DNA from 4 places in the Janthinobacterium sp. EB271-G4-3-2 genome. Region 2 is predicted to be linked to each of the others. Evidence: predicted binding sites of a transcription regulator. Region 2 holds the regulator's gene; each other region holds the start of a gene.
What was found. Region 2 encodes FNR, which switches genes on or off when oxygen is low (the NO sensors DNR and NnrR bind a similar motif). Its sites were predicted from a motif close to TTGATNNNNATCAA; they were not measured.
Positions count from the first base shown of each region.

Region 1: a site for FNR is predicted at 2,395-2,408, ahead of cqsA (alpha-hydroxyketone-type quorum-sensing autoinducer synthase). Genes of this name have one in related genera too.
Region 3: a site for FNR is predicted at 5,870-5,883, ahead of IGS55_RS24805 (IPT/TIG domain-containing protein). Genes of this name have one in related genera too.
Region 4: a site for FNR is predicted at 1,516-1,529, ahead of IGS55_RS21145 (KamA family radical SAM protein). Genes of this name have one in related genera too.

Region 1 covers NZ_JACYMG010000003.1:388,930-396,823, forward strand. Annotated here, with positions in the region: gene IGS55_RS09590 (MFS transporter) at 1-196, shown strand, start outside; gene IGS55_RS09595 (GIY-YIG nuclease family protein) at 209-556, shown strand; gene IGS55_RS09600 (MarR family winged helix-turn-helix transcriptional regulator) at 614-1,081, shown strand; gene cqsA (alpha-hydroxyketone-type quorum-sensing autoinducer synthase) at 1,085-2,329, opposite strand; gene IGS55_RS09610 (sensor histidine kinase) at 2,493-3,812, shown strand; gene IGS55_RS09615 (response regulator) at 3,816-4,823, shown strand; gene IGS55_RS09620 (ABC transporter permease) at 4,832-7,363, opposite strand; gene IGS55_RS09625 (adenosine deaminase) at 7,400-7,894, opposite strand, start outside.
Region 2 covers NZ_JACYMG010000004.1:58,993-66,886, reverse strand. Annotated here, with positions in the region: gene IGS55_RS10525 (response regulator) at 1-544, opposite strand, end outside; gene fnr (fumarate/nitrate reduction transcriptional regulator Fnr) at 784-1,542, shown strand; gene IGS55_RS10515 (FixH family protein) at 1,546-2,070, opposite strand; gene ccoG (cytochrome c oxidase accessory protein CcoG) at 2,173-3,555, opposite strand; gene ccoP (cytochrome-c oxidase, cbb3-type subunit III) at 3,560-4,480, opposite strand; gene IGS55_RS10500 (cbb3-type cytochrome oxidase subunit 3) at 4,473-4,676, opposite strand; gene ccoO (cytochrome-c oxidase, cbb3-type subunit II) at 4,678-5,292, opposite strand; gene ccoN (cytochrome-c oxidase, cbb3-type subunit I) at 5,308-6,735, opposite strand; gene ccoS (cbb3-type cytochrome oxidase assembly protein CcoS) at 6,972-7,148, opposite strand; gene IGS55_RS10480 (heavy metal translocating P-type ATPase) at 7,151-7,894, opposite strand, start outside.
Region 3 covers NZ_JACYMG010000015.1:53,242-61,135, reverse strand. Annotated here, with positions in the region: gene def (peptide deformylase) at 75-617, shown strand; gene fmt (methionyl-tRNA formyltransferase) at 714-1,670, shown strand; gene IGS55_RS24815 (LysR family transcriptional regulator) at 1,701-2,603, shown strand; gene IGS55_RS24810 (tautomerase family protein) at 2,604-3,011, opposite strand; gene IGS55_RS24805 (IPT/TIG domain-containing protein) at 3,171-5,648, opposite strand; gene metH (methionine synthase) at 6,300-7,894, shown strand, end outside.
Region 4 covers NZ_JACYMG010000011.1:47,870-55,763, reverse strand. Annotated here, with positions in the region: gene IGS55_RS21155 (methyl-accepting chemotaxis protein) at 1-860, opposite strand, end outside; gene IGS55_RS21150 (cache domain-containing protein) at 929-1,387, opposite strand; gene IGS55_RS21145 (KamA family radical SAM protein) at 1,670-3,034, shown strand; gene IGS55_RS21140 (MFS transporter) at 3,037-4,377, shown strand; gene IGS55_RS21135 (fumarylacetoacetate hydrolase family protein) at 4,322-5,170, shown strand; gene IGS55_RS21130 (carboxymuconolactone decarboxylase family protein) at 5,170-5,736, shown strand; gene IGS55_RS21125 (S1C family serine protease) at 5,841-7,394, shown strand; gene IGS55_RS21120 (alpha/beta hydrolase) at 7,457-7,894, opposite strand, start outside.

The DNA.
Region 1 (7,894 bases), on a different contig from region 2:
GATGGCGCTGTTCATGGGTATCTTCCTGGGGTTGGCGCCGCTGTCGGCGGCGGCCACGGGCGCGCTGCTGCGCCACCTGCGCGTGGGCGAACTGTTCTGCGCCGGCGGCGCCCTGCTGCTGGCCGCCGCCATCGCCGCCGCCCTGCTCACCGATATTGCCCGCATCGCAAGCACCGACCACGTCACCCAAGCTTGAGGAAGTCTCACCATGGATAAAACACAGCAAGCTGCCTTGAAAGCAGCTTACCGGCAACAAGCGCCCGCGCTGGGCATCATCGCGCTGCGCCACCTGCCCAGCGGTCGCACCCTGCTCGAACGCAGCCGCAACGCGCCCGGCGCGCTGAACCGCCACCGCTTCGAACTCGCGCTGGGCTCGCACCGCAATGCGCGCCTGCAGACGGACTGGCGGCGCGATGGCGAGGCGGCTTTTCGCTTCGACATCATCGACACCGTCAAGCCATCGGCCGATCCCGGTTTCGATGCGGACGCAGAACTGGACGCCCTGCTGGCGCTGCACCAGGCGCAACTGCAGGAGCAGGGGCAATCGCGCTATTGAGCGGCCATGCTTTACACTTGCGCACTCACGCACTGCGCAGCAAATGAAAAGGACGCCATGACCGATCACACTTCACCGCCGCCGGACGGCGGCAGCGCGCTGGACTTTTGCCTGCGCCTGGCACGCGCCCAGGCCATGCTCGTGCGCCGCTTCGACAGCACCTTGGGCAATCTGCATGGCTTGAGCTTTGGCGATTATCAATTGCTGTACCACTTGCAGCGCGCGCCCGGCGGACGCCTGCGCCGCATCGACCTGGCCGAGCGCCTGGCGCTGACGGCGTCCGGCATCACGCGCTCGCTGATGCCGCTGGAAAAAATCGGTCTGGTGGCGCGCCAGGCCGATGCGCGCGATGCCCGCGTCGGCTACGCCGCCATCACGGCCGCGGGACTGGCATTGCTGGCGCACGCGAATACGACGGCGCACGCGCTGGGCCAGGAATTGCTGGGCAATGCCAGCGCGGAACAACTGGCGCCCCTGTCCCGGCTATTGAACGGCATCGCGGGCAACCAGCCCGGCCAAGTCTGAGGTCTACACCAGCGCCAGCTTGCGCAGGCGCCGCGTCGATGGCCAGCGCGCCATGCCCGTCTCGTCGCGGATGGCGGCGCAGGCGTCCAGCACCCTGGCGCACTCGTCCTCGCGCAAGCCCGCATTCAGGGTCAGGCGCACCAACGAGCGGTTTTTCGGCGTGGCCGGCGCGCAGAACACGGCGCCGTAGATGCCGTGCCGCTCCAGCGCCTTGCGCAGGATCAGGGTATCGGGTTCGCTGCCCGCTTCCAGCGCGATGATCTGCTCGGTGCCGTCGCTGACGTTGTAGCCCAGGTCCATCAGCCCCTGGCGCAACTGCACGCTGTGGCGGTGCAGCGCGGCGCGGCGGCCATCGGCGGCGCGGATGAAGTCGAGCGCCGCGTCGAACCACGCCAGCTCGTGCTCGAGCAGGCAGGAACTGAAGATGGCGGGCCGCGAAGCGGACAAAAAATATCCCTTGAAACGGGCCGAACAGGTAATCAGCCCGGCCCGGCCCGCAAACGCCTTGGCCAGCGACGCCGTGCGGAAATGCACGCGCTCGGCCAGGCCCAGCTCCACCACCAGCCCCGCGCCCTGCGGGCCGTGCGTACCCAGCGAGTGCGACTCGTCGACGATCAGCATGCTGCCGCTGCGCTCGGCGATTTCCACCATCTCCAGCAATGGCGCCACGCTGCCATTCGTGCTGTACAGCGCGTCGACGATGATGATGCCGGGGCCATGCTTGTCGAGCTGGCGCTGCAGGTGGGCGCCATCGTTGTGCAGAAAAGCAACAGGCACGGCTTGCGCCGATTGCACGCCCTCCCATAGCGAAGCATGGGCCTGCATGTCGAGGTACACGGGGATGCCGGGCCCGGCCAGGCTTTGCAGCAAGCCCACGTTGGCGGCCCAGCCCGATTGCGCCAGCACGCACGCTTCGCTGCCCAGATAGTCCGCGAATTTTTGTTCCAGGCGGTGCTGGCGGCTGCCTTCCTGCAGGAAGACGGACGACATCAGCATGGCGCCGCCGCCCTGCAAGACGCGCGCCTGGGCCGCCAGCAGCGCCGCCTCGCCGGCGATGTTCAGGTAATCATTACCTGCCAGCATGACCGCACTGGCCGGCATGGCCTGCCATTCATGCAAATGCTGGCCGCCAAGCAGCTTCTCGATACGCTCGACGTAATGTTCATCCATGCGCGCGCGCACAAAGGCGGGCATCCGTTGTTCGGCGTGGACGTCGCGGGACGACAGAGGGGAAATGGCGTTTAACATAGGAACTCCTGATTGGTTGCGGGGGAACTACCGCGTCCAACATGCGCGAGCCATCGGGCAAGAGTTTGATACAACTCAACAGTTATGCTGATATCCTGCTGATACAGAGGGAACCCGCCGATCATGTTGCATTGACACGCTTCAACAAACACGCCCCCTTACCATGATGCATGCGCAGTCCCCTTCCGGAAAACGATGGCAAGGCAAGCTGCTCCAGCCTTTCCTGCATTTCCACGACGCCATCGAACACACGCCTGTGCGGCGCGCCCAGGTGCGTACGCTGGCGCTCATCGGAGCGCTGGGCATGCCCCTGTACTACGCGCTGTGGCATTATTTCTTTCCGCAGGAATACGAATCGCCGCTGCTGCGCATCATCGCCGCGCTGCTGTTCCTGCCCGCGCTATGGCCCGACCGCTTCAGCAATACCTGGTTCAGCGTCTACCTGTTCCTGGGGCTGACCTTCGAACTGCCGTTTTTCTTCACGTACATGTTCCTGATGAACCATGCCTCGACCATGTGGGCGCATTCGCTGCTGGTGGCGCTGGTCGTGCTGTTTCACTTCGATACGCGCATCGCCATACTGGCCTACCTGAACGGCACCCTGCTGGCCTGCCTGGCGTTTGCCGTGGCCGGCGATCCCGCCTTCCTGCTCAGCGGCAGCGTCTTGCAGCAATTGCCCGTGCACTGGTTCACGATTGCCGTGCTGTCCGTGGTCAAGGTGGGACGCAACGTGGGCGCGCAAGAGAAACTGGCCGGGCTGGCGGCTGGCCTGGGCAGCGTGGCGCACGAATTGCGCACGCCGCTCGTCAGCGTCGAGGCGAACGTGCGCGGGCTGCAGCGCGGGCTACAGCAAAACATGCAAGACCAGCCACCGGACGCGGCCAGCCTGGAAGCGCTGGCACGCATCCAGTTCGAAGTGCGCCATATGCACCACATGATCGATCTGTTCCTGCTCAGCGCCAGCGCCGTCAACCGCAAGCTCGAAGCGAACGAAGCGGTGGCCATGCACGACAGCGTGGCGGCCGTGCTGCGCCGCTATCCGTTTACCAGCACGGCCCAGCGCGACATCGTCAAGGTCGACGTGCGTGCCGATTTCACGTTTCCCGGCCAGTCGGAGCTGTGCGTGGTGATCCTGCTGAACCTGCTGCGCAATGCCTTGAAAAGCATCCACCGCGCGGGCAAGGGCCGCGTGCGCATCATCATCGATGGCGCCCATCCCGTGCCGCGCCTGCTGTTCATCGACACGGGCTGCGGCATCGCCGCCAGCCGCCTGCCGCTGATCTTCGACCGCTTCTATTCGTATCCCTCGCACAACGGCAGCGGCATCGGCCTGGCCCTGTGCCGGCAAATCATGCAAGCCTGGCAAGCGCGCATCCGCTGCGTCGCGCGCGAAGGCGCCTACGCCATCTTCGTGCTGGAATTTCCCCAGCCCCTGCCCGTGCCCACGCACAACCGTTTTCCATCCATCCACCGCGCGAGGTGACGCATGCAACTACCCGTCTACACCCATCCGACCCTGACCGTACTGATCGACGACAGCGATTCCTTCCTGAAAAGCCTGGCGTTCCAGCTCGATCCCGGCCTGGCGCGCAAGACTTTCCACGACACCAGCAGCGCCCTGCAATGGCTGCGCCAGAGCGCGCAACCGGGCGAAACGCCGCTGCACGCGAACTTCGACACGCAAAACCTGCCGCCCGACCAGTACAACGTGGCGCTCGACATCGAACGCATCTGGCGCATCAGCGGCCAGGCGCAGCGCTTTGCCGTGCCCTCCGTGCTGGTGGTCGATTATTCGATGCCGCAGATGAATGGCCTGGAATTTTGCCAGGCCGTGCGCGACCTGCCGTGCAAGAAGATATTATTTACAGGGGCGGCCGATGAAAAAGTGGCCGTGACGGCCTTCAACCGGGGCTTGATCGACCGCTACATCAAGAAAAGCGACGACGATGCGCTCGACATACTGGAACAGGAAATCCGTGCCCTGCAGCGCGAATTCTTCCTGCAACAAACGGACACCGTGCGCGACTTGCTGATGTTGCACGACTACAGTTTCCTGCAAGACGAGGCGCTGGCCGCCGTCGTGCACGAGCTGTGCCAGCGCCATGGCTTTGTCGAATACTATATTTTTCCCAATCCCAGCGGCATCCTGTTTTTCACGCGCGACGGCCACGCCAAGCTGATGATCATCGAGACGGAACGCAGCCTGCACACGCAATACGAAATGGCGCGCGACAACGACGCGCCCGAATCCTTGCTGCTGGCGCTGCTGGAAATGCGCGTGATTCCCTACTTTTCCGACGCCGACAGCGACGGCATGTACGCGGCGCAGATCGGCGAGAACTGGTTCCGCTACTGCGCCGCGCCCACCATCTGCCTGGGCAGCGTGACGTATTTCTGGGCCCTGTTCGACGTGCCGGCGCACCAGCTGGGGCAACCGGTCATGTCCTATGCGCAGTTTTTGCGCGCGGGTGCGGGCGACAGCGTCAGCGCGTAGTTGGCAAATTAGCCCTCACGCAGGGTTTGCAGCGGCGGATGTTTGAGCACGTTGCGCAAGCCCAGCCAGCCGCCGGCGATCGCGCACAAGGCGCCGGCCAGCAGGCCGAACGCCCACACGCCGGGCGCGAAGCTCCAGGCGAATTTGAACTGGTACGTGGCCAGGGCCCAGCCCATGGCGGCCGCGCCCGATGCCGCCAGCAAACCGGCCAGCGCGCCGACGAGCGAAAACTCGATCAGCTGCGCCTGCGCCAGCTGGCGCCGCGTGGCGCCCAAGGCGCGCAGCAAGCCCGCTTCGCGCGTGCGCTCGTCCTGCGAACCCATCAGGGCGGCATACAGCACCAGCAAACCCGACGCCAAAGTGAAGGCGAAGAGGAATTCGACGGCCGTGACCACCTGGTCCAGCACGCCCTGAATTTGTTTCAGCACGCCGCCCACGTCGACCACCGTCAGGTTCGGGTAGTCGCGCAGCAGAGCATTCCCCAGGTCCGCCTGCGCGGCCGGCAAGTGGAAGGCCGTGATCCACGTCTGCGGCGTGTCCGCCATGGCGGCCGGATTGATGATGACAAAGAAATTGACGCGCATCGACCCCCATTCCAGCTTGCGCAAACTCGTGATCGCCGCTTCGACGGGCTGGCCGGCGATGTCGAAGCGCAGCCTGTCGCCCAGTTTCAGTTTCAGGGTCTTGGCGATGCCCTCCTCCACCGACGCTTCGGCTGGCGCGCCGGGCGTATTGGCGAACCACTTGCCGGCCACCAGTTTGTTTTCTTCCTGCATGGTGGCCATCGTCGACAAGTTGAATTCGCGGTCCGCCAGGCCCTTGGCGCGGTCATCCTCGTAGGTGGTTTCCGTGATCGCGTTGCCGTTCACGGCCACCAGGCGCCCGCGTATCATCGGATACAAGGGCGCGTTGGCCACGCCCGCTTGCGCCAGGCGCGCGGCGATCGGCTCTTTCTGTTCGGGCAGGATATTGATCATGAAGCGGTTCGGCGCGTCCGGCGGCGTGGCGTTGCGCCAGGCCACCATCAAGTCGCCGCGCACCACCGTCAGCAGCAGCAAGGCCATCAAGCCCAGGGCCAGCGACACCACCTGGATGACGGTGGCGCCCGGGCGGCGCTGCAAGGACGTGACGGCAAAGCGCCAGCCCTGATGGTTGAAAACGCCGCGCAGGGTTTTCAGCGACTTGATGCCCAGCCAGCCGGCCAGGCCGAACAGGGCGAAGCCGCCGAGGAAGCCGGCCGCCGTCAGCAGCGCCAGTTTCACGTCGCCCGCCTGCCACAACAGCAGCACGACGAAGGCGGCGATGCCCAGGCCATACGTGGCCACGGCCAGCGCCTGCGGCGGCTCCTGCTCGCGGCGGATCACGCGGTTGTGCGGGACATTGCGCAACTGCAAAATCGGCGGCAGGGCAAAACCCAGCAACAGCAGCATGCCGGTGGCCACGCCTTGCAGCGCGGGCAGCATGGAAACGGGCGGCAAGTCGTTCTGCACCAGTTTTCCCAACAGCTCCAGCAGCACCAGATGACCGCCGAAGCCGACGGCAACGCCGACGACGCTGCCGGCCAGGCCGACGAGCAGGAATTCGATCACGTACATGGCCGTGACCTGGTTTTGCGTCAAGCCCAGGCAGCGCAGCATGGCGCAGGCGTCCAGGTGGCGCAGCATGAAGCGGCGCGCGGCCATGGCCACGGCGACGGCCGCCAGCATGGCCGACAGCAAGCCGACGAGGGACAGGAAACGGTCGGCGCGGTCCAGGGTCGACTGCATCTGCGGACTGCCCGATTCCAGCGACTCGATGCGCACGCCCTTGATGGCCTGCGTCTTGATCTGGCTTTCCAGCCAGGCTTGATACTGCGCAAGCTCGGCGGCCTTGGCCGGTGGCGCCGACAGCAGCAGCCGGTACGACACGCGCGAGCCATTCTGCACCAGCGCCGTGGCGGCCAAGTCGCCGAGGGGCAGCATGACTCTCGGGGCGAAGTTCAAAAAGGACGCGCCGCGGTCCGGTTCACTGGCGATCAGTTGCGTGACCGTAAATGCCTTGTCGCCCAAGGTCAATGTGTCGCCCAGCTTCGCATTCAGGCTGGACAGAATCGCCGCATCGACCCACAGGGTGCCGGGCGCCGGCACCTGGTCCGTGGGCCGTCCGACGGCGTCCTGCGCTTCGCTCAGTGTGGTCGTGATTTTCAGCTTGCCCCGCTGCGGGTAGCCGGGCGAGACGGCCTTGATGGACGCCAGCTGCGACAGCGACCGCTCGCCCTCGCCCGCCTGCGCCATGCTGGGAAAGGTCACCGTATCGGCCAGGATAAAGCCGCGCTTGAGCGCTTCGGCGCGCCACGCCGCATTGACGGGCTGGTCGGCGTTGATGACGAGGTCGGCCCCCAGCAGCTGGTGCGCGTCGCGGTTCAAGCCCGCGCGCAGGCGGTCGACGAAAAAGCCGACGGCCGACAGGGCCGCCACGGCGACGATCAGCGCGACGAGCAGGAAACGCAGTTGCCCGGCGCGCCAGTCGCGGCCGGTCATTTTCAGGGAAAGGCGGAACATGGGCGGCGGGTCTTTATGCGAGTCGGTTGTGATGCGTTATTGCGCGATGCCGTGGGCGGCCGCGTGCCGGGCGAAATACGCATCGACGGTGGCGAGGAAGGCGTCTTTCTGCGCTTGCGGCAGGAAGGCGGCGATGAAACCGTTGCGCGCCAGGCGATGCGCGTGCGACAGGCCCAGTGGCAAGGCGTCGAAGATGGCGTCGAAATTGTCGTTCATGTAGCCGCCGAAATACGCGGGATCGTCCGAGTTCACCGTCACCAGCAGGCCGGCGTCGAGCAGTTGCACCAGGTTATGGTCATGCATCTGGTCGAACACGCGCAGCTTGGTGTTCGACAAGGGGCAGACGGTCAGCGCGATCTGCTCGCGCGCCAAACGGGCCGTCAGTTCCGCGTCTTCCAGGCAGCGCACGCCATGGTCGATGCGTTCGACCTGCAAGTCGTCGAGCGCCGTGCGGATGTAGGCCGGCGGACCTTCCTCGCCCGCGTGGGCCACCAGGTGCAGGCCCAGCTCGCGGCAACGGGCGAACACGCG
Region 2 (7,894 bases):
CCTTGTACAGGCGCAGCACGCCGATCACCACGCCGGCCACCTGGCCATCGGCGGCCAGCACGGGCGCCACCATCTGCACGATGGGCATGCCGCTCGATTTGCCGAGCATCGGTTCGGTGATCATGGGCTGGCGCGTGCGCAGCACGGTCTGGAAATACTCGCGCTCGGCGACGTTGATGCCCGTGCGCCCCGCCACTTCCGGCATGTCGGCCACGACGGCGCCATGCGCGTCGAGCACCAGCACGTCGTCGAACAGCACCAGCATCGAGCGGCGCGAATAGTATTCGCGCAATTGGGCTGGCTGGGCCATCAGTTCCGGCGGCTGCTGCCTGGCCGTCAGGGTGACGATCTGCAGCAGCATGCCCAGCTTGTCGTCGAGCTCGGCAGCGGTGCGGCTGATCAGGGACGACTGCTGGCTCAGCAGTACTCGGGTGAAGTCGTCGCGCATGTGCTGCACCTGTATCATGGTGACCAGCGCGATCATGGCGATCGAGGTCAGGCTGGTGGCCAGCGCGACTTTTGCTTTGATGCCGAGAGGCTTCATGATTTCCTTTTCAGTACCGGGCGGCACAGGCGGCAGATAATGCTGTCAGGAATTTTCCTATCAATACCCCAGCTTGGCAAGCGCCGCCGCACAAATGCCCCTCTCCGCATGGGCTTTTGACGATGTTGCCATATAATTAAAGTCGGAACGTCGTTTATTCAGCGAAATTGCGGTGAAATTGGCACACGGCAACCCGGTATGCAGTAAACTTGTTGTTGCATTTTCTAAAAGGTACCGACATGACTGAAGCGCTAATCACTCCAACCTTGCCCACAGTGACCGTGGAAGCGTTGCGTGCGCGATGCTCGACCTGCAGCATGCATCAATTGTGTCTGCCGATGGGCCTCGATATGGGCGACATGGACAGGCTGGACCAGATCATCGGCCGCCGCCGCAAGATCGTGCGCGGCGCCTCGCTGTTCCGCATCGGCGACTCGTTCCAGAACCTGTACGCGATCCGCCTGGGGCACTTCAAGACGTACCAGATCAATCCGGGCGGCGAGGAGCAGGTGACGGGTTTCCAGATGGCCGGCGAACTGCTGGGCATGGACGCCATCAGCGCCGACCGCCACCACTGTAATGCGGTGGCGCTCGAAGACAGCGAAGTGTGTGAAATCCCGTTTTCCAGCCTGGAACAATTGCTGGGCAATATGCCGACCCTGCTGCGGCATTTCCACCGCATGATGAGCCAGGAAATCACGCGCGAGCAAAGCGTCATGCTGTTGCTGGGCAATATGCAGGCGACGCAGCGCTTTGCCGCCTTCATCGTCAACCTGGCGTCGCGTTACGAAGCGCGCGGCTATTCGAGCAGCAAATTCCAGCTGCGCATGTCGCGCGAGGAAATCGGCAACTACCTGGGCCTGACCATCGAGAGCGTCAGCCGTTTATTGTCAAAATTCAAGAAGGAAGGCTGGCTGCGCGTCTCGAACCGCGAGATCGAGATCCTGCAGCCTGCCAAGCTGAAAGCCATTACGGCCGGTACCGACGTCTGCAAGTAAGGCTTATAACTCTTCATCCGCATGCAGCGCGATGCTGCGCTGCACGGGCCAGGTCCAGATGCCGGACAGGCGCCACTCGCGTTTGTCGTTTTCCACCAGCACTTGCCAGCGGCTGCGCTCGAGCATCGGCAGGGGCACCGAGAAATTGCCGGCCGCATCGGGCCGCACCAGCAGCTTGATATCTTTTTCAGGCAGGGTCGCATGCGCCAGGTGCAGCTGCAGCGGACCCTGATAGGCCTTGCCGAAGCTGTGCACGGAACCGGTCAGGCGCGCTGCGGCGACGTCGTACGCCAGGCTCGTATCCATGGCCAGGTCGCTGGCGATCGTGTCGCGCTTCAAATCCTGGTTGATCGCCTTGCCCTGCTTGTAATAGTCGCCCACCACCAGCGCGTCGGGCTGCGTAAACGCGATATAGCCCATGAAGCTGCCGACGACCACGGACAGGCCGGGACCGATCATCAGCAGCCATGGCCAGCGGTGCTTGTACCACGGTGCAACGGGAGGCTGCAGTTTCAGACTGTCGGACATGGTATTTCTCCTGTGTAAACGGCCAGCCCCCATGCGGGGACCGGCCTTCCTGCAACTTCGTGGCGGCGGCGAGGGCACCCGGTCCCCGTCCGCCTTTCCTTGTTAACGCGGCACGATGAAGACCGCGCTTTCACGCACATGCAGCGATGGATTGTCCAGCGATTGCAATTCGATCGCAATCTTGTTCGACCCCTTCTCGCCCACGCCGTGCGGTACGCGCAGGCGGATCGGCCAGCCCAGCGTTTCGGTCGGCTGCAAGGTCACTTCTTCGCGCGTCAGCAAGGTCAGGCCCGGCAAGCCGGAAGCGCTGATTTTAAAGTGCTGGCTTTGCTCGGACGTGTTCATGATCTGCAGGCGGTAGACGTTTTCGATCATGCCGTCTTCCACCTCGCGCCCCATCGAACCGCGGTCGCGGATCACGTCCATTTTCAGGGGGGTGCGCAGGGCCAGCGAGGTACATACGGCGATGATGATCAGGGCCAGGATGGAAGTGTAGATCAAGACGCGCGGGCGCATGGCGCGCTGGCGTATCTGCTTCGAATTGAAGTTGTTTTCCATCGCATGGTCGGTGCTGTAGCGTATCAGGCCACGCGGCCGCTCGACCTTGTCCATCACGCTGTTGCAGGCATCGACGCAGGCGGCGCAGCCGATGCATTCATACTGCAGGCCGTTGCGGATATCGATACCGGTCGGACACACCTGCACGCACAGTGTACAGTCGATGCAATCGCCCAGCTTGTCGTTGTTGCCGGCCTTCTTGCTCATGGCGCCGCGTGGTTCGCCGCGCTTGGCATCGTAGGTGATGATCAGGGTGTCCTGGTCGAACATGGCGCTCTGGAAGCGCGCGTAGGGGCACATGTATTTGCACACCTGCTCGCGCAGCCAGCCCGCGTTGCCGTAGGTTGCCAGGCTGTAGAACAAGACCCAGAACCATTCCCAGGGACCGAAATTCAAGGTGGTCACCTCGCGCGCCAGTTCCTTGATCGGCGTGAAGTAGCCGACAAAGGTAAAGCCCGTCCACAGGGCGATGGCGCCCCACACCAGGTGCTTGGCCGTCTTCTTGAATGCCTTGCGCACGGAAGGGCCCTGCTTGTCGAGGGCCATGCGCGCGCTGCGCGTGCCCTCGATGCGGCGTTCGACCCACAGGAAGATTTCCGTGTATACCGTTTGCGGGCAAGAGAACCCGCACCACACCCGCCCGGCAATGGCCGTGACGAGGAACAACAAATACGCACAGATGATCAGCAGGGCCGCCAGATAGATGAAATCCTGGGGCCACAGCACGACGCCGAAAATGTAGAACTTGCGCGTGGTCAAATCGAACAGCAGGGCTTGCCTGCCATTCCAGGTCAACCACGGCAAGCCGTAGAACGCGAGCTGGGTAAGCCATACGCATACCCATCGCCAGGTAGCGTAGCGTCCTTTGGCCTCGCGAGGGTAGATCTGCTCGCGGGCCGCATACATCTTGATGACTTGAGGTTCCATTACATCATTTCACGGGCGTCTGGGGATTCGACAGGCTCCAGACATACGCCGACAGCACGTGTACCTTGGATTCGCCGAGGAAATCGCTGAAGGCCGGCATGGTGTTGCTGCGTCCCTTGCGCACGGTTTCCATGATGGTGTCGGCGCTGCCGCCATACAGCCAGACCTTGTCCGTCAGGTTAGGCGCACCGAGCATCTGGTTGCCCTTCGCATCGGCGCCGTGACAGGCCATGCAGGCGCCAAACTTGGCCTTGCCCAGCACGGACTTGACGGGGTCCGAGGTGGAGCCGGACAGGCTCAGCACGTAATGGGCCACGTTCTCGACATCCTTTTCGGAACCCAGCGCGGCGCCCATCGGCGGCATCTGCCCATTGCGGCCGTGCAGGATGGTGGTCTTGATGATGTCGGGTTCGCCGCCATACAGCCAGTCCTTGTCCGTCAGGTTGGGGAAGCCCTTGTTGCCGCGCGCATCCGAACCGTGGCATTGCGCGCAGTAGGTCAGGAACAGGCGCTGGCCGATGGCTTGCGCCTGCGGATCGGCCGCCACCGTCTTCAAGTCCTGGCTCAGGTACTTGTTGAACAGGGGGCCGTAGTCGGCTTCCGCCTTCTTCAGCTCTTCCTCGTACTGGCCCGTGGATTTCCAGCCCAGGCTGCCGGCATAGTTGCCCAGGCCCGGATACAGGAACAGGTAGGCCAGCGCGAAGACGATGGTGATGTAGAACAGCCACATCCACCAGCGCGGCATCGGCGTGTTGAGTTCCTTCAAGTCCTCGTCCCACACGTGGCCCGTGGTGCCGTCGGCGGGGGCGCCGGCGGCCACTTTCACTTTCGACTGCGAGTACAGCAGCACGCCGCAGCCGATGATGCCCAGCAGGGACAGCACGATGATGTAGATGTTCCAGAAGCCATTGGTAAAGTCAGCCATGGTTATGCTCCTTCGCCAGGTTCATCTCGGCCTCGGCCGGATAGTCGAGCGCCTCGTCGGCGAACGGCAGGCGCGCCGCCGCGTCGAAGTCGCTATTGCTGCGGCTGAACGTCCACCACAGGATGCCCACGAACGTCGTAAAGGAAACCACCGTCATGACGCTGCTGGCGCTGTCAAACAGGTTTTCGATTGCCATGCTAATTCCTTGTTTTGATTAATGTACCGAGGCCTTGCAGATAGGCGACCAGGGCGTCTTCTTCCGTCTTGTCCTGCAGCTGCGCGGGGCCGGCGGCGATTTCCGCGTCGCTGTACGGCTGGCCCAGGCGTTGCAGGGCGCGCATCTTCGGCATGATGTCGTCGGGCACCAGCTTGGTCTTCGCCAGCCATGGGTAGGCCGGCATGTTCGACTCGGGCACCACGTCGCGCGGGTTGTTCAAGTGCGTGCGGTGCCATTCGTCGCTGTAGCGGGCGCCCACGCGGGCCAGGTCGGGCCCCGTGCGCTTGGAACCCCACTGGAACGGACGGTCGTAGACGAACTCGCCGGCGACCGAATAGTGGCCATAGCGTTCCGTTTCCGCGCGCAGCGGACGCACCATCTGCGAATGGCAGTTGTAGCAGCCTTCGCGCACGTAGATGTCGCGGCCGGCCAGGCGCAGCGGCGAGTACGGCTTCAGGCCGGCGACGGGCTCCGTCGTGCTCTTCTGGAAGAACAGGGGGACGATCTCGACGGCGCCGCCGATGCTGATCACCACCGTGACCAGGGCGATCAGCAGCCAGGGGTTTTTCTCAATCCATGCATGTGAAAATTTCATTTGCTTTTGCTCCTATCAGGCGTGCGCCGCGTTCAGTTCCGGAATGCGGGCGACGGGGAGTTTGCTGCCGCGCAGAGTCATCCAGGTGTTGTAGCCCATGATGCACATACCCGACAGGTACAGCAGGCCACCGGCCACGCGCACCACGTAGTACGGATACGTTGCTTTCACGCTTTCGACAAAGGTGTAGGTCAGGGTGCCGTCCGGATTGACCGCGCGCCACATCAGGCCCTGCATCACGCCGGCGATCCACATTGCGGCGATGTACAGCACGATGCCGATGGTGGCCACCCAGAAGTGCACGTCGACCAGGCGCGTGCTGTGCATCTGCGTGCGGCCCGCCAGGCGCGGCAGCAGGTAGTAGATCGAACCCATGGTGATGAAGCCCACCCAGCCCAGGGCGCCCGCATGCACGTGGGCAACGGTCCAGTCGGTGTAGTGCGACAGCGAGTTGATGGTCTTGATCGACATCATCGGACCTTCGAAGGTGGCGATGCCGTAGAACGACAGCGAGACGATCATGAACTTCAGGATCGGGTCGGTGCGCAGCTTGTGCCAGGCGCCCGACAGGGTCATGATGCCGTTGATCATGCCGCCCCAGCTTGGCGCCAGCAGGACCAGCGAGAAGACCATGCCGATCGATTGCGTCCAGTCAGGCAATGCCGTGTAGTGCAGGTGATGCGGGCCCGCCCACATGTAGGTGAAGATCAGCGCCCAGAAGTGGACGATGGACAGACGGTACGAGTACACGGGGCGCTCGGCCTGTTTCGGGATGAAGTAGTAGACCATGCCCAGGTAGCCGGCGGTCAGGATGAAACCCACCGCGTTATGGCCGTACCACCACTGGATCATGGCGTCCTGCACGCCCGCATAGGCGGAATACGATTTCGTGAACGAGGCTGGCATGACGGCGCCATTGACCACGTGCAAAATCGTCACGGCCAGGATGTAGGCGCCGAAGAACCAGTTGGCCACGTAGATGTGCTTGACCTTGCGCTTGATCAGCGTGCCGAAGAAGACGATGGCGTAGGCGATCCAGACGACGGCGATGAGGATGGCGATAGGCCATTCCAGTTCCGCGTATTCCTTGCCGCGGGTCAGGCCCATGGGCAGGCTGACGACCGCGCACAGGATTACCGCTTGCCAGCCCCAGAAGGTAAAGGCGGCCAGCTTGTCGGAAAACAGGCGCACCTGGCAGGTGCGTTGCACGACGTAGTACGAGGTGGCGAACAGGCCGCAGATGCCGAAGGCGAAAATCACCGCATTCGTGTGCAGCGGACGCAAGCGTCCGTATGTCAGCCATGGTATGTCGAGGTTCAGGGCAGGCCAGGCCAGCTGAGCGGCGATGATAACGCCAACCAGCATGCCGATGATGCCCCATACCACAGTAGCGACCGCGAATTGCTTCACGATCTTGTAGTTATAGTTCAGCGATTGATCCACAAAGACTCTCCCTGGAATTACTATTTATGATGGTGGCCAGAGAGTAAGTGTTTGACCGCGAAAAAACTTTGATGTGGATCAAAATTCCCCGGATGAAATAAGCGTAGCGAACTGGCATCGAAATAAAGTGATATTTCGGTCAAATTCAGCTCAAAAAAGCCATACAAGATCCCTGCAATCAGGGCGGGGCAGACGCGCCGGCCATGGCGTGCGGGATTTCGGCCGGGCTGGTGCGGTCAGGGATGCGGTTCGCCGGGCGCCGGCTGGGGCGGCGTGTCGTCGTCCTGCAGCACGCGCAGGCCCGGTCCGACGAGGTCGTCGAACTGGCCGCCGTCCGAGGCCGTGAAATACACCCATAGGGCGATGAAGACGACCACGACGCTCAGGGGGATGAGGAGATACAGTGCTTCCATGTTCAGGCTTTCCGCAGGCGCAGGGCGTTGGCGATGACAACGGCCGAGCTGGCAGCCATGCCGACGCCGGACAGCCAGGGGTTCAAGAAACCCAGCGCGGCGGCCGGGATGGCCGTCAGATTGTACAGGGTGGCCCAGCCCAGGTTCTCGCGGATGATGCGCATGCTGCGCGCCGCCGTCTTCGCCGTGTCGAGCACGGACACCAATTGGCTCGACAGCAGCACCGTGTCCGCATGCGCCTGCGCCAGCGCGGCGCCGGAGCCCATGGCGAAGGACACGTCGGCGCCGCTCAGCACGGCCGCGTCGTTGATGCCGTCGCCCACCATCGCCACGACGGCGCCCGTCGCCTGCAACTGCTGCACGAAATCGAGCTTTTCGTCGGGCAGGCATTCGCCGCACGCCGTGTTGATGCCCAGTTCCGTCGCCACGCTTTGCGTCAGCGCTTCCTGGTCGCCGCTGAGCAGCACGACCTGCTTGCCGTGCCGGTGGAAATACGCGACCACGTCGCGCGCTTCCGGGCGCAGCGCGTCGCTGAGTAAAAAGCGCGTCAGCCAGCGCCCCTGCGTGCCCAGGTACAGCGGCGTCATGCCCTGCATGCCGACGGCCGTGTCGCCCAGCGGCGGTCCGGCGATGGCGGCGACAAAGGCCGCATTGCCCAGGCGGTAGCGCACGCCGTCGACGACGCCCTCGAGGCCCTGGCCTTGCACTTCCTGCAACTGTTCCGCATGCGTGCGCGGCGTTTCTCC
Region 3 (7,894 bases), on a different contig from region 2:
CCGTGCCATCGTCCGCATGGCCCAGGCATGAATAATCCGGCGCACCGGCGCCCACCTTAACCAGTCGAATCCGTATGTCCATATTAAATATCCTGCGTTACCCCGATCCTCGCCTGCACACGATCGCCAAGCCCGTCACCGAATTTGACGCGCGCCTGCAAACCCTGATCGACGACATGGCAGAAACCATGTACGACGCGCCTGGCGTCGGCCTGGCCGCGTCGCAAGTGGACGAACACATCCAAATGATGGTGATCGACACCACCGAAGAGAAAAACCAGCTGCAAGTCTTCATCAACCCGGAAATCACTTGGGCCAGCGAAGAAAAGCAGGTCTACGACGAAGGCTGCCTGTCCGTGCCTGGCGTCTACGATGGCGTCGAGCGCCCGGCCCGCATCAAGGTGCGCGCCCTGGACCGCCACGGCAAGCAGTACGAGCTGGAAGCCGATGGCTTGCTGGCCGTCTGCATCCAGCATGAGATGGATCACTTGCTGGGCAAGGTATTCGTCGAATACCTGTCGCCGCTCAAGCGCAACCGCATCAAGACCAAGATGATCAAGGAAATCCGTGGTCTCGAGCGCGAAGCGAGCTTGCGTGCGCAGAACCGCCGTTTCTAAGCCACAGCTGATAGACTAAGCAGCAACTGTAGTCGTCTTACCACGCCAGCCTGGCGCCTTCGGCGCGGGCCTGCGCACCTCACGTCAAGGAACCATATGAAAGTGATCTTCGCAGGCACGCCTGAATTCGCCGCCACGGCCCTGAAAGACTTGCATGAAGCGGGCTTTGAGATTCCGCTGGTGCTGACCCAGCCTGACCGCCCTGCCGGACGCGGCATGCAACTGCACGCCTCGGCCGTCAAGCAGTATGCGCAGCAGCACGGCATCGAGGTGCTGCAACCGTTGTCCCTGCGCATGGACAGCATGGACCCGCAACGCGCCGCCGAAGCGAAAGCGGCCCACGAGCGCCTGCTGGCTACCGACTACGACGTGATGGTGGTGGCGGCCTACGGCTTGATCTTGCCGCGCAGCACCCTCGACATCAAACCCTGCATCAATATCCACGGTTCCCTGCTGCCGCGCTGGCGCGGTGCCGCACCGATCCACCGCGCCATCGAAGCGGGTGACGATGAAACGGGCGTGACCATCATGCAGATGGAAGAAGGCCTCGATACGGGTCCCATGCTGGCTATCGAGCGCACGCCCATCGAAGCGGGCGACTCCACCGCCACCTTGCACGACAAGCTGGCCACCCTCGGCGGCAAGATGATCGTCGAAACCCTGCGCAAGATGCAGCAGCAGCCGCTCGAAGCCGTGCCGCAGCCGGAAGCGGGCGTCACCTACGCGGCAAAGATCGCCAAGGAAGAAGCGGCGCTCGATTTCAGCCTGCCGGCGCTGGAACTGGGCCTGAAAATCCGCGCCTTCAATCCGTTTCCCGGCGCCTGCGGCCAGGTCGATGGCGTCACCATCAAGATCTGGGCCGCCGAGGTAATCGAAGCGGACAGCAAGGAAGCGCCAGGCCAGGTACTGGCGGCCGATGCCCAGCACGGCATCGTCGTGGCCTGCGGCAATGGTTCCTTGCGTCTGACCGAACTACAGAAACCGGGCGGCAAGCGCCTGCCCGCGGCCGAGTTCATCAAGGGCTTCCCCCTCGAAGGCAAACGCTTCGTTTAATTACGCAATCGATACCGGCGGCACGCGCCCATGGACCAGCTGACCGCCCTGCGCGCCCTGCGCCGCGTCGTGGAGCTGGGCAGCTTCACGGCCGCCGGCGCCGCGCTGGGCATATCCCACTCCATCGTCTCGCGCCAGGTGCGCCAGCTGGAAAGCCAGCTGGGCGCCCAGTTGCTCAACCGCACGACGCGCCGCTTCGCCCTGACGGCCGCCGGCCAGGAATACTACCTGGCCAGCCGCGACATCCTTGACGCCCTCGATGCGGCCGACCGCGCCGTCGCCATGCATCAGGCACAGCCGTCCGGCAGCCTGCGCATCAATGCGCCGATGGCTTTCGGCACCCTGGAACTGGCTACCTGGCTGCCCGATTTCAGCCGCCAGTACCCGCACATCCACATCGACCTGGTCTGCAATGACCGCATCGTCGACCTGATCGACGATGGCTTCGATGTGGCGCTGCGCCTGGCGCGCGGCTTGCCCGACTCCACCCTGGTGGCGCGCCAGCTGGCCAGCAGCCGCACAGTGGCCGTCGCCTCGCCCGCCTACCTGGCCCGCCATGGCCATCCGGCCACGCCGCAAGACCTGGCCCAGCACAATTGCCTGATGTATACCGCCGGCGAGAAGCCGGCGGAATGGTCGTTCACCGATGGTGACGGCGCCACACACAAGGTGGCCGTACGCGGCAGCCTGCAAGCCAATACGAGCGTGGCCTTGCGCGAAGCGGCCGTGGGCGGCATGGGGATTGCCGGCGCCGCCGGCTTCATCGTGCGCGACGCGCTGCGCAGCGGCCAGCTGGTGGAAGTCTTGCCCGGCTACACCTTGCGCCCACGCACCTTGTACGCGCTGTATCCGCACAGCCGCCAGCTGTCGCCCAAGGTCAGGGTCTTCGTCGATTTTGCCGTGCAACACTATCAAAATCGCCGCTGGGATTGATCAGGCCGGCTGCAGCGCCTTGCGCACGGCGCGGAACTGCTGCGTCAAGCCGCCGTAGCCCCAGGCCGCCTGGCGCGCGTCGTGCACGTGGATGTAGCTGACCTCATGCAAGGCGCCGAGATGCTCGTGCATGGCGGCGAACACGGCGGCGATATACGCGGCCTTTTCCGCCGCCGTATTCGTTTCATCGCTGATCAGGATATCGAGGAAAAAGCTGGCCTTGCCCTGCGCCTGCAACGAGGGCCCGCCGACAAACCAGTGCGCCGCGTCAAGATGGCTGATCGCCACCGACGTCAGCTCGGGCGCCTTGTGCAGCAGTTGCGCCGTCAATTGGCTCAGGGTGGCGGCGATGGCGGCCGACTGGCGCGCATCGGGTGGCGTGGATAAACGCAGATTCAGGATGGGCATGGGATGCTCCGCAAGTGGATGAAGCCCCATTCTAGGCAGGCGGGAGATAAAACGGCAGCCCTCGCCAGGCACAGGATCTGTGCAGTTTATGCACCAATGCCTGCGCGCATAAAAAAAGGGCTTGCCGCGGCAAGCCCCTGTAGCATCCAGCGTTGCCGCTTAGCGGCGCTGCACCTTCATCAGGCGCGCGCCCACGGACGACGACAGGCTGACCTCGAAGCGGCCACCGGCCGGCAAGGCGCTGACGTCGACGCTGGCTTTGCCACCCGTCAAGTCACTGGCGACCACCGTCTTGCGGCCATCGGCGGCCACGTGCAGCACGGCGGCGTACGGTTCCGCCTCGGCATTCCATGCCAGCGCCAGCTTGCCGCCGCTTTGTACCGCATCGAACGTGGCATCGTTGGCAGCGGCCTTGCTGCGGCGCGCCGGGCGCTCCAGCTTGGCCAAAGCCTTGCCATTTGCCAACACTTGCACATCGCTGATGTCGCCCGGATTGGCGAAGCTGACGCGGAAATGGCTCATGGCGTTGCCGCCATGGTCGGCCAGGGAGACGCCATCGAAGGGCAAGTCGATAGTCTGTCCCAACGCCGTCAACACGCGCAAGGTATAAGCATGGCCGCTGCCGCTGGCCGCTGCGCCCACACGCGTGGACGAGGCAACGGCTGGGCGCAAGGCCACGCCGTTTGGCGTAATGCGGCCGGAAATCGTCAGATAGCCATTCTCGGCCACGGACATGCTGGCGGCCAGCACATTGCTGCCCGTAACCTGCGTGCTGCGTTTCTCCAGGAATTGCTGCACGCGCACATAGCTGTAGTCGGAAAACCAGGCGCCGCTGCAATAGCTCATCACGTCTTTCATCGGCGTGCTGCCATAGACTGCCTTGCTCAACTGGCCAATGCTGCCCGCATAGCTGCTGTTGTACAACGGTTGCGGGCCCAGGTCGCCATTCGCATACGGGTAGTCGGTGGCCGCGTTGGCTGGACCGCCGCAGGCAACGTGCTGCAGCGAGTGGTTGTGGCCCAGCTCATGCACAAGCGTGGTCAGCCATTCAGGCCAGCTATTGCCGAATGGATCGACGGAGGCAATGCTGTTGAACTTGGCATCCAGGCCGATGGCCGACGTGAAGTCGTTGCTGCTGCCAGCGACGTTGATGTAGGCAAGGCCGGCGGCACGCGTGGAGGACATTCTCGGCACAAAACCATAATAATAAGCACCGCGGTCTTCCAGCGCGCGCTGGTTTTCCAGCTTGCCCAGAGTATCGCTCCACCAGCTGTCGGCCGTGCTGCTGCCAGGCATGCTCAGCGCCGCGCGCGTGGTGATGCTGATATTTTCCGCCGCATACGGATACACGCGCAGCAGCGCGGCACGGATCACCTCGGCGTCAGGCAGTTGCGCCACGCCATCATCGGTGCTCAAGGGCACGAGCACCAGGCGGATCCTGGCCAGGCTGGCCACCACGGGCGCCGCTTCCTGGCTCACTTGCACGCCGTCATTGCCCACGGCCGTCACGCGCACGCGCACGCCGGGCAAGATCCAGCCGGAAGGCAGGACGGCACTGAAATTGCCGTTGAAACTGTAGTCGCTTTTCGACGTCGGCAAGACCGACGGGCCGCTCATGGTGATACTGCCCAGGTTGCTGCCATTGGCGGCCGTCGCATTCAAGGTCACGGCCGGGCTGGCCTGACCTGTTTGCGTGGCCAGCACGGACACGCGCACGGCGGCCGGCTTGCCGCGCGTCAGGCGCAAGGCTGCATTGCTGGAATTCAGATTCAGTACCTGCGCGAAATCAATGCTGCCCAGGGTAAAGGCCGACACCGTGCCCGCATTCACGGCGATGCGCGAAGCGGCCGACAGCATCACGCTGCCCGTTGCCGACGCTGGCGCGGACAACACCAGCTGGCTGGCACTGGCGCTGACGATGACGGCTGGCGTACCGCCCACCGTGGCCGAGCTGACCTGGTCGAGATTGCTGCCCTGCAGCGTCACCGACAAGGTCGCGCCGTTGACGGCCGACGCGATCGACGTCACTGCCACGTTTGCCAAGACCGTATACGTGTCGCTGCTGGCCACATCGTTGTAGGGACCGCGCACGGTCAGCGCACCTGTCGCCGCGCCCGTTGGCACCACCACCGTCACGCTGCCGGCCGTCTGGCTTTGCGGCGTTGCCGCCGCGCCATTGCCGAACTGCACCGCCGTCACGGCGCCCATGCCGCCGCCCGCGATCGTCACGCTGGAGCCGACGCCGCCCGTTGCAGGCGCGACACTGCTCACGCTCAGCGGCAGGTACACGTTCACGTTATAGCTGGTGGTCGCCGTACCGCTGGCGCTGACCAGGCTCAAGGCGCCCGTAACAGGCACGCCCGGCATGGCCAGGGTCACGCTGGTGTCGCTGCTGGCGCTGGCGGCAATCTTCACGCCGCCCACCTGGAACGCCGTCACGCGGCTCAGATTCGTGCCCGTCACCACCAGGCTGCCGCCCACGGCGACATTCGCCGCCGAGACAGCCGTCACGGCAGGAATCACGGCGGGATTGCCCGACGTGGTCGCCACCACCGTGTCACCACCGCCACCGCCGCCACCGCCGCAAGCGGACAGGCCCAGCACGACAAACAATGCTACAAACAGATGGTTTTTCATGGCTGGCAACCATGTTGATGCAGCGCGATGCCGGGGAGGACACGGGAGAAATGTGACATATTGGTGACTTTTGGTGAGAATGTGATTTCGAAGAACCCATATTATGGGTTAATTCGATTCCCAAAGACAACTATTAATGCTTTTGATTCAATTGGTTTTGATAATAGTTAAAGTATCTACTTGGAAAGCTTTATTCTAGGAATTATTAGCGTCGCTCTGTATTGCCTTAAATCAAGATTATTTTCCTTGGCAGCTATTGCCATTCAACTCATTAAAAAGATTCTGAGATGGCGCAAATAATGTGGAAATTTTTCCACAGCCTAGAGCACCGTATCTTCCTGCCAATTTTGATGCAAAAATTAACGTTTTGAGCAAGATTTTCAGGAATGTAATTTTCAGAAGCAGGCTTGGCGCAAGCTGATGTGTTGCAATGTGTTGCAACCAGGCCTGCCGTGGGGTGAACGGCCGCTTTTGCTTAAAACCAAAGCAGCCTGATGCCGTATAATTTTAGACCCGGTGAAATCAGGCGATTGCCACCTTCTGCCTGCCCTACCCGGCCGGCACACTCCGTCAGCTGATCCTGCTGACCCGCAACCGCCTCGTACAGTCCTGTCGCCGCGCCGCCGCCCGTTTGCCTATTGAAAGCATGAAATGAACGATACCGTGATCCCCGCCATGTCCCCGACCGAAGCCACCTTGCGCGCCATTCTGGCGCAGCGGATCATGATCCTCGACGGCGCCATGGGCACGATCATCCAGCAGTACAAGCTCGACGAGGAAGCGTACCGTGGCGGTCCCGCCGGCCGCTTCATCGATTTCGCCGCGCCGGCCGACAGTGGCGCGCGCGAACTGTTCGTCAAGGGCAACAATGAACTGCTGACCCTGACGCAGCCGCACATCATTCAGGAAATCCACGAGCGCTACCTGGCGGCCGGCGCCGACCTGATCGAAACGAATACCTTTGGCGCCACGACGATCGCGCAAGACGATTACCACATGGCCCACCTGGCCTATGAAATGAACGTGCAGGCGGCCAAGCTGGCGCGCGCCGCCTGCGACAAGTATTCCACGCCGGACAAGCCGCGCTTTGTCGCCGGCGCCCTCGGGCCCACGCCAAAGACGGCGTCGATCTCGCCCGACGTGAACGACCCGGCCGCGCGCAACGTCACCTTCGATCAACTGGTGGCCGCCTACCTGCAGCAGACGCAGGGTCTGGTCGAAGGCGGCGCCGACGTGCTGCTGGTGGAAACCATTTTCGACACCTTGAACTGCAAGGCGGCCCTGTTCGCCATCGACCTGTTCTACGAGCAAAACCCGACCGTCGTGCGCCTGCCTTTGATGATTTCGGGCACCGTCACGGACGCCTCGGGACGCATCCTGTCGGGCCAGACCGTGCCCGCCTTCTGGAATTCCGTACGCCATGCGAAACCGCTGACCATCGGCCTGAACTGCGCGCTGGGCGCCGCTCTGATGCGCCCGTACGCGGAAGAGCTGGCCAAGATCGCCGACACCTTCGTGTGCATCTACCCGAACGCGGGCTTGCCCAACCCCATGAGCGACACGGGCTTCGACGAGTTGCCAGCCGACACATCGGCCCTGCTGCGCGAATTTGCCGACGCGGGCTTCTTGAACATGGCGGGCGGCTGCTGCGGCACCACGCCCGAGCACATCGCCGCCATCGGCGAGTTGCTGTCGAAAAACACGCCGCGCGCCGTGCCGGCCCCGTCGCACGACTTGCGCCTTGCCGGCCTGGAACCGTTCGTCGTCAATGACGAGTCGCTGTTCGTCAACGTGGGCGAGCGCACCAACGTCACGGGCTCGAAGGCGTTCGCGCGCATGATCCTGAACGAGCAATACGACGAAGCCTTGTCCGTGGCGCGCCAGCAGGTGGAAAACGGCGCGCAGGTGATCGACATCAACATGGACGAAGCGATGCTCGATTCGCTGGCCGCCATGACGCGCTTTTTGAACCTGATCGCCTCGGAACCCGATATTTCGCGCGTGCCCATCATGGTCGACTCGTCGAAATGGTCGGTCATCGAGGCGGGCCTGAAATGCGTGCAGGGCAAGGCCATCGTCAACTCGATTTCCATGAAAGAAGGCGAAGAGGAATTCCTGCGCCAGGCCAAGCTGTGCCGCCGCTACGGCGCCGCCGTCATCGTCATGGCCTTCGATGAGAAGGGCCAAGCCGATACCTTCGAGCGCAAGATCGAAATTTGCGCGCGCGCCTACCACCTGCTGATCGA
Region 4 (7,894 bases), on a different contig from region 2:
AAATCCAGATTGCCGGTGGCAATTTCGCGCGAGGCCGTGTCGATCGATCGCACGGCGTCCATGATGGTACGCAAGGTCTGATTCAGGTGGGCGATGGTCTGGTCCAGCACGCGCGACGTGGCGGCGATTTCGTCATTGCCCTGCTTGGGCGCGCCGGCCGTCAGCTTGCCCGCCGCCAGGTCTTGCACGGCGTCGGCAATGCCGCGGATTTCCACCAGCATGGCACGCCGCACCAGCATGGTCACGACGATGGAAACGAGGATAGACAGCAGCACCGTCAGCAGCAAGCTCCAGCCCAGGCTGCGGAACTCGGCGCTGGCCGTCGCATGGGCCTCGCTGCTGAGCGTTGTTTCCAGGGCCGACAGTTGCGCCAGCTGCGTGTTGAGCTGGACGAATTGGGTTTCCGCCTTGAGCATGGAATTGGTGGCGATCGACTGGTCCATCTGCGCCATTTCCATGGTTTCCAGCACAGCCTTGCGATAGCCTGCCAGCGCCGTGATGGCCGCATCGACCAAGGTGCGCTCGGCGCCTGTGGCCGTGGCGCGCAGCGTGGCCAGCTGGGCGCCGATGGCCGCGTGGCGTGCCTTGATCTGTTGCTCCAATGTATCGAGGCGGGCCTTGGCGAAGCTGCCGTTGGCCCACGACAGCAACTGGTACATATTGCCGTGCACCTGCTTGGCGTCGCCGGCCACGTCGGAGGCCGCCTTCAAATGCGTGATGCGTACCCGCACCATGTTTTCCAGCGAGGCATTTTGCCGCACCATGCCATACCACGCGCCGCTCGAGCTGAGTATCAGCAGCAGCAAGACCAGGGTGGGCGCCAGCAATAATTTTGGCCCGATGCGTAATTGATTGAGCATGCTTGACTCCTGGCGATGGCTGTTCAAACCGCAGGCGGCGCATGGCGTGCGTGCGCGCCGCCCCCGTCTTATTTTTTGTAGATGCCTGCTTCCAGTACCACATCATTGACGCGCAGAATGTACGTGGTCTTCGGCTCGATCTTGCCGCTGACGGGATTCTTGTACTGGTAATCGACCCAGCCCTTGCCCTGCTTTTGTGCCAGCTCAATGATTTCACGGCGATATTTCTTGCCGTTCGCATCGGGCACATCCGTCAAATCCTTGCCCACGATGGAAGGATTGATGGGGTGGGCCAGCACGATGCCCGTCTTGATGTCGCGCATGTCCACATACAGCGAGCCCTGCACGAAGTCCGGGTCTTTCGCCGTGATTTTCTTCATCATTTCTTCCTTGCCATGTGCCTTCATGAAGGCGGCGCCCCGTTCGGCCATGGCGATGGCGTCTTTTTCCGTTGGTTCGACTGCGGCACTGACGCTGCCGCCGGCAAATGCCAGGCACAGCAGGCTACCCGTGAATAAGCGTTTCATGAAAGCTCCTTGTGATATCGATGGAAGTGTTGCCAAGACGTAATTTACGTCGCCGAAGTCCGTCTCAGCTTGCGTTGGAACAAACTAAGGTGTTGCTTGTAGGCAGCATGCAACGTATCGACGGCTTGTTGATATGCAGCAATTTGGTTCCGAACGGCAAGAATTATGATGACTTTCACAGCATGCCGGGGTGGCCTGACATGCGGGGGGGAAAGGCTGGGATTGGCCGATATACGGCCGATTTCATGAAAGTTATCGCTATTTACAGGCAAGGAGCCGATCGTGTCCGCACTCATTACCGAGCCGTTTTCACCCAAGTTCAAGCCGTATACGCGGCAAACCATTCAGCAGGCGCGGCAGTGGGAATGGCTGCCGGAAGAGCAGCGTGTAGCCGTGCAAGTGGTGTCACACGTCTTGCCGTTTCGCACCAATGAATATGTGCTCGATCAGCTGATCGACTGGAACAATATTCCTGACGACCCCATCTACCGCCTCGTCTTTCCCCACCGCGACATGCTGCCACCCGAGCAGTATGCGCATTTGCGCGACCTGGTGCTGGTGCGGCGCGACAAGGCGGCCATCGATGCCTATGTGCATGGCTTGCGTCTGGGCATGAATCCTCATCCTGCCGGGCAGATGACGCATAACGTGCCCCGGGTCAACGACGCGCCTGTGCGCGGCCTGCAGCATAAATATGCGCAAACGGTGCTGTTCTTCCCCAGCGCGGGCCAGACCTGCCACGCGTATTGCACTTTCTGTTTCCGCTGGCCCCAGTTCGTCGGCATGGACGACATGAAGTTCGATGCGCGCGAGTCGCATGAGCTGGTTGCCTACCTGAAACTGCATCCGGAAGTGACGGACGTGCTGATCACGGGCGGCGACCCGATGATCATGAATACGCGGCAACTGGCCGCCTACCTGGAGCCGCTGCTGGCGCCGGGCCTGGAACACATCCAGAATATTCGCATCGGCACCAAGGCGGTGGCGTATTGGCCGCAGCGCTTCGTGTCCGACCGCGATGCGGATGATCTGATGCGCCTGTTCGAGCGCATCGTCAAGGCGGGCAAGAACCTGGCCGTGATGGGCCATTACAGCCATGCCGTCGAGTTGCGCCAGAACATTGCCCAGCAAGCCGTGAAACGCATCGTCTCCACGGGCGCCACCTTGCGCATGCAGGGGCCGCTGATCCGCCACATCAATGAAGACCCGGCAAGCTGGGCCGAGCTGTGGCAGACGGGCACGCGCCTGGGGGCGATTCCATATTACATGTTTGTCGAACGGGACACGGGTCCGCGCGGCTATTTCGAGTTGCCCTTGGCAAAGGCGCACGAGATTTTCCAGGCCGCCTACCAGATGGTGTCGGGCCTGTCGCGCACGGTGCGCGGACCGTCCATGAGCGCCTTTCCCGGCAAGGTCGTCATCGACGGCATCGTCACCATCAATGGTGAAAAACTGTTTGCCCTGCAATTTTTGCAGGCGCGCAACCCGGACTGGGTACGCCGGCCGTTTTATGCGAAATTCGATGCGGAAGCGACATGGCTGGACGATTTGAAACCCGCATTCGGCCACGACAAGTTTTTCTTTGAAATGGATGAGCCCGTGCCGCAGCTGCCGCATAAAATCATCCGCCTGGCACAGGCCGCCTGAGCATGCACGCGGCCGGTGCGCCTGCCCGCTCCGGCGTGGCCGTGTTTTGCCTGGTGTTCCTGCCGTTCGCGCTCGGTCATTACCTGTCGTGCCTGCTGCGCGGCGTGAATGCCGTGCTGACGGCGGAACTGCTGGGCGCCATCGCGCTGACTCCCGCACAGCTGGGCTTGCTCACCAGCGCCTTTTTTCTCGCTTTTGCCCTGGTGCAATTGCCGATCGGCATGGCGCTCGACCGCTACGGTCCCCGCGCGGTGCAACTATGGCTGCTGGCGCTGGCGGCCCTGGGCGTGTGGCTGTTCAGCCGGGGCCACAGCTTTGCCGAGCTGATGTGGGCGCGCGCCCTGATGGGGGCGGGCCTGGGCGGCTGCTTCATGGCCGCCGTGAAAGCGATCTCGTGCGCCATCGCGCCATCGCGCCTGCCCTCCGTGCATGGCTATCTGATCGCCGTGGGCGGCCTCGGCGCGGCCACGGCCACCATGCCCGTCAAGCTGGCCCTGCACTACACGGATTGGCGCGGCGTCTTCCTGGGCCTGGCGCTGGCGGCGCTGGCTATCGGCTTGCTGATCCGCCTGCTGTCGCCTGCCATGCCCGCGCCTGCCGCGGCCAAGAGCAAGGTCAGCGTCTGGAGCGTGTACCGCGATCCCGGTTTTCGCCGCACCATCGCGCTGATCCTGCTGCCGCACACGGTGTTCTTTGGCGTGCAGGGCTTGTGGGTGGGGCGCTGGCTGGCCGACGTGGGCGGCTTGTCCGATGACAGTGTGGCGTATTTGCTGTACCTGGGCATGGCGGCCGTCATCTTCGGCGCCATCGGCATGGGCATGCTGACGGAGTGGGCCGGGCGGCGTGGCATTGCACCCATGCAGGTGGCGGCCGCCGGCATCGTCCTGTTTGTCGCCGTGCAAGTGGCGATGGCCTGCAATGTCGTGCCCAGCCTGCCATTGCTGTCCGTGCTGTTTACCTTGCTGGGCACGGTGACGGGCCTCGAGTATGCGATCGTCGCGCAAAGCATGCCGGCCAGTTTGACGGGCAGGGCGGCCACCTGTCTCAATTTGCTCATTTTCACGGGCGCCTTCCTGGTGCAGGCGGGTTTTGGCCTGATCCTCGGCTGCTGGCCCCTGAACAGCCAGCAGCAGTATCCGCCGCAGGCGTATCAGGCGGCGTTTGGCGTGCTGGCGGCCTTGCAACTGCCGGGACTTGCGATGTTTTTCATTGGCCGCTACAGGCGTGCCGGGCCATCCGGTAAAATGGCAGCCTGCACAGCGGCAATGATCAACTCCAAGGAAGACTATGAAACTCGTTCGTTATGGACGTCCAGGCAAGGAAAAACCGGGCCTGATCGATGAAGAAGGCAAACTGCGCGACCTGTCCGGCGTGGTCCAGGATATTGACGGCGCACAACTGTCCGACAAGGCCCTGCGCAAGCTGGCCAAGCTCGACGAAAAGACCTTGCCCCTGGTGCGCGGCAATCCGCGCTTCGGCGTGCCGCTGGCGAAAATCGGCAAGTTCATCGGCATCGGCCTGAACTACGCGGATCACGCGGCCGAGTCCGGCATGCCGATCCCTGCCGAACCTATCGTGTTCATGAAGGCCATTACTTGCCTGAACGGCCCGGACGACAATGTCGTGCTGCCGAAAGGCTCGAAAAAGACGGACTGGGAAGTGGAACTGGGCGTGATCATCGGCACGCGCGCGCAATACGTGAGCGAAGAGGACGCCTTGAAATACGTGGCCGGCTATTGCGTCGTCAACGACATTTCCGAACGCTCGTTCCAGCTGGAACGGGGCGGCCAGTGGGACAAGGGCAAGGGCTGCGACACCTTCGGCCCCGTCGGCCCGTGGCTGGTGACGCGCGATGAAGTCATCGACGAGCAGGACCTGGACCTGTATCTGGAAGTCAACGGCAAGCGCATGCAAACCGGCAATACGCAAACCATGATTTTCACGGTGGCGCAGATCGTCAGCTATTTGTCGCAATTCATGACCCTGGAGCCGGGCGACGTCATCGCCACGGGCACGCCGCCGGGCGTGGGCCAGGGCCGCAAGCCGCAGCGCTTCCTCAAAAAAGGCGACAGCCTGCGCCTGGGTATCGCCGGCCTCGGCGAACAGCAGCAGGACGTGGTCGCCTGGACCGCCTGATGGCCGGTAGCGATATCGACCGTTTGCCGCCGCTGCCGCTGGACCAGCTGGACCAGCAGCAGCGCGCGGCGGCGCAAGCCATCATCGACGGTCCGCGCGGGGCCCTGTACGGCCCCTTCGTGCCCCTGATCCGCAGTCCCGAACTGATGGAAACGGCGCAGCGCATGGGAGAGTATTTGCGCTACCGCAGCGCCATCGGCACACGCCTGTCCGAGCTGGCGATCCTGGTGACGGCGCGCCAGTGGGACCAGCAAGTCGAGTGGGCCATCCACGCGCCGCTGGCCGTGCAGAACGGCATCGCGCAAGCGGCCGTGGACGCCATTGCTGAACGGCGCGTACCGCTTGCCCTGAAAGACGATGAGCAGGCCGTGCACGACTTTTGCATCGAGTTGCAGCAGAACAAGCGGATCAGCGACGCCACCTATGCGCGGGCGCGGGCGCTGTTCGGCGAGCACGGCGTGGTCGACTTGATGGGCATCAATGGCTATTACACCTTCCTGGCCATGGTGATGAATGGGGCGCAGACGGCCGTGCCGGCGTTGGGCGTGCCGCCCTTGCCCGCCTGATGAGAGGAGTGTAGAGGAGTTCTTCGGCAAAGATGGACAAAGTGTAATGAAGTTGCAATTATTCAATATATAATTTTACTTCCCTTCCATTGCCAACAAGCTCAATGAAAACTCGTCCGTGCCTCACCCTGATGGGCCGTGCCTTCCTGGCGCTGGCCCTTTCTTTTTCCCCCTTGATGACGGTGCGTGCGCTGGCCGCCGAGACGGCCGCCAGCGCCAGCGCTTCCGCCCTGGAAAACTCCGTCGTCAAGGTGTTTTCCACCCTGCGCGGGCCTGATCCGTACAAGCCGTGGAGCAAGGCCGCGCCGCAAGAGGTGATGGGCTCCGGCGTCGTCATCGAAGGCCGCCGCATCCTCACCAATGCGCACGTGGTCGGCTATGCCAGCCAGGTGCAGATCCAGGCGAATGGCGCCGGCGACAAGATCCCGGCGACCGTGCTGGCCATCTCGCGCGGCATGGACCTGGCCTTGCTGAAAATCGACGACGACAGTTTTTTCGCCAGCCACAAAGCCGTGCCGCGCGCCAATGTGTTGCCGGACGTGCGCGATGCCGTGCTCGCGTACGGTTATCCGACGGGCGGCACGTCATTGTCGATCACCAAGGGCATCGTTTCGCGCATCGAATTCGTGCGCTACAACTTCCCCGTCTCCGGCCTGCGCATCCAGATCGATGCGGCCATCAACCCGGGCAATAGCGGTGGCCCCGTGATTGCCGGCGACAAGATGATCGGCCTGGCCTTTGCCGGCATGCTCAATGCGCAAAACATCGGCTACATCATCCCCAACGAGGAAATCGAGCTGTTCCTGCGCGACCAGGAAAGTGGCGCGCCCAAGGGCAAGCCGGCCATGCGCGACGTGACACAAACGCTGGAAAACCCCGCGCTGCGCACCTATCTGAAACTGGCCAAGGGTGTCGAGGGCGCCGTCGTGATGTCGCCAGCCAGCAAGGATGCGGCCTATCCGCTCAAGGAGTGGGATGTCATCACGCATATCGGCGACTTCCCTGTCGACAACCAGGGCATGGTCAAGCTGAATGCCAACAGCCGTGTGCGCTTCCAGTACCGGGTGCAGCAGCTGGCGAAGGACGGCGAACTGCCGCTGACGGTGGTGCGCCAGGGCGCGCCCCTGAAAATCAAGGTACCCGTCTCGGCTGCGCATCCGATGCTGATCGCCGGGCTGCAGGGCAATTACCCATCCTATTTCATCTTCGGCCCGATGGTGTTTTCGCGCGCCACCACGGAATTCATGGCAGCGCCCAATGGCAACCCGGCGATCCTGGGCGGCATGGCGTTTGCCGGCAATCCGCTGGCCACGCGGCGCGGCGATGCGCCCGATGCCGAGCGCGAAGAGCTGGTAGTGATCGCCGCGCCGTTCTTCCCGCACAAGCTGATGAATGGCTACAGCACCCGTTTCTTCTCGGTCGTCGATTCCGTCAATGGCGTGCGCGTGCGCAGCCTGGCGCATCTGGTGGCCTTGCTGCGCGACCAGACCGATGACTTGCTGACCTTCCGTTTCCAGCAGCGCGATGCGGAAATGGTCGTCGTGCCCCGCAAGGACATGCTGGCAGTGACGGAATCGATACTGACGGACAACGGCATTCGCTCGGAAGCATCGCCCGACATGCTGAAAATCTGGAATGAAAAAACGCCGGCGAACTGATCGTTCCCGGCGTTACGTACACGTACAACAACAGGCGCGGCGCACACCGCGCCTGTTTTATTTTAGGCGAGGACTTTTTTCAGCCACGCGCCGATGGCGTCGATCTCTTCCTGGCACAGCGAGTGTTGCATCATGTATTCGTGCCATTCCATCTTGTAACCCATGCCGGTGAGCAAGTCGCGCGACTGCTGTGCGCGCGCGACCGGTACCACGGGGTCGGCCGTGCCGTGCGCCATGAAGACCGGCGTCTGCAGGCTTGCCGGCGTGCGCTCGGCTGCCGTTTTGTCGGCCAGCGGCAGATAGCCGGACAGGCACATCAGGCCGGCCAGCGGTTCCGCGTGGCGCAAGCCCGTCTGCAAGGTCATGGCGCAGCCTTGCGAGAAGCCGGCCAGGATGATGCGGCTGGCGGGAATGCCGCGCGCCTTTTCGCGCGCGATCAGCGCTTCGATCTGCGTCTGCGAGGCGCGCAATCCGGCCTCATCTTCGCGGCGCACGAGGTC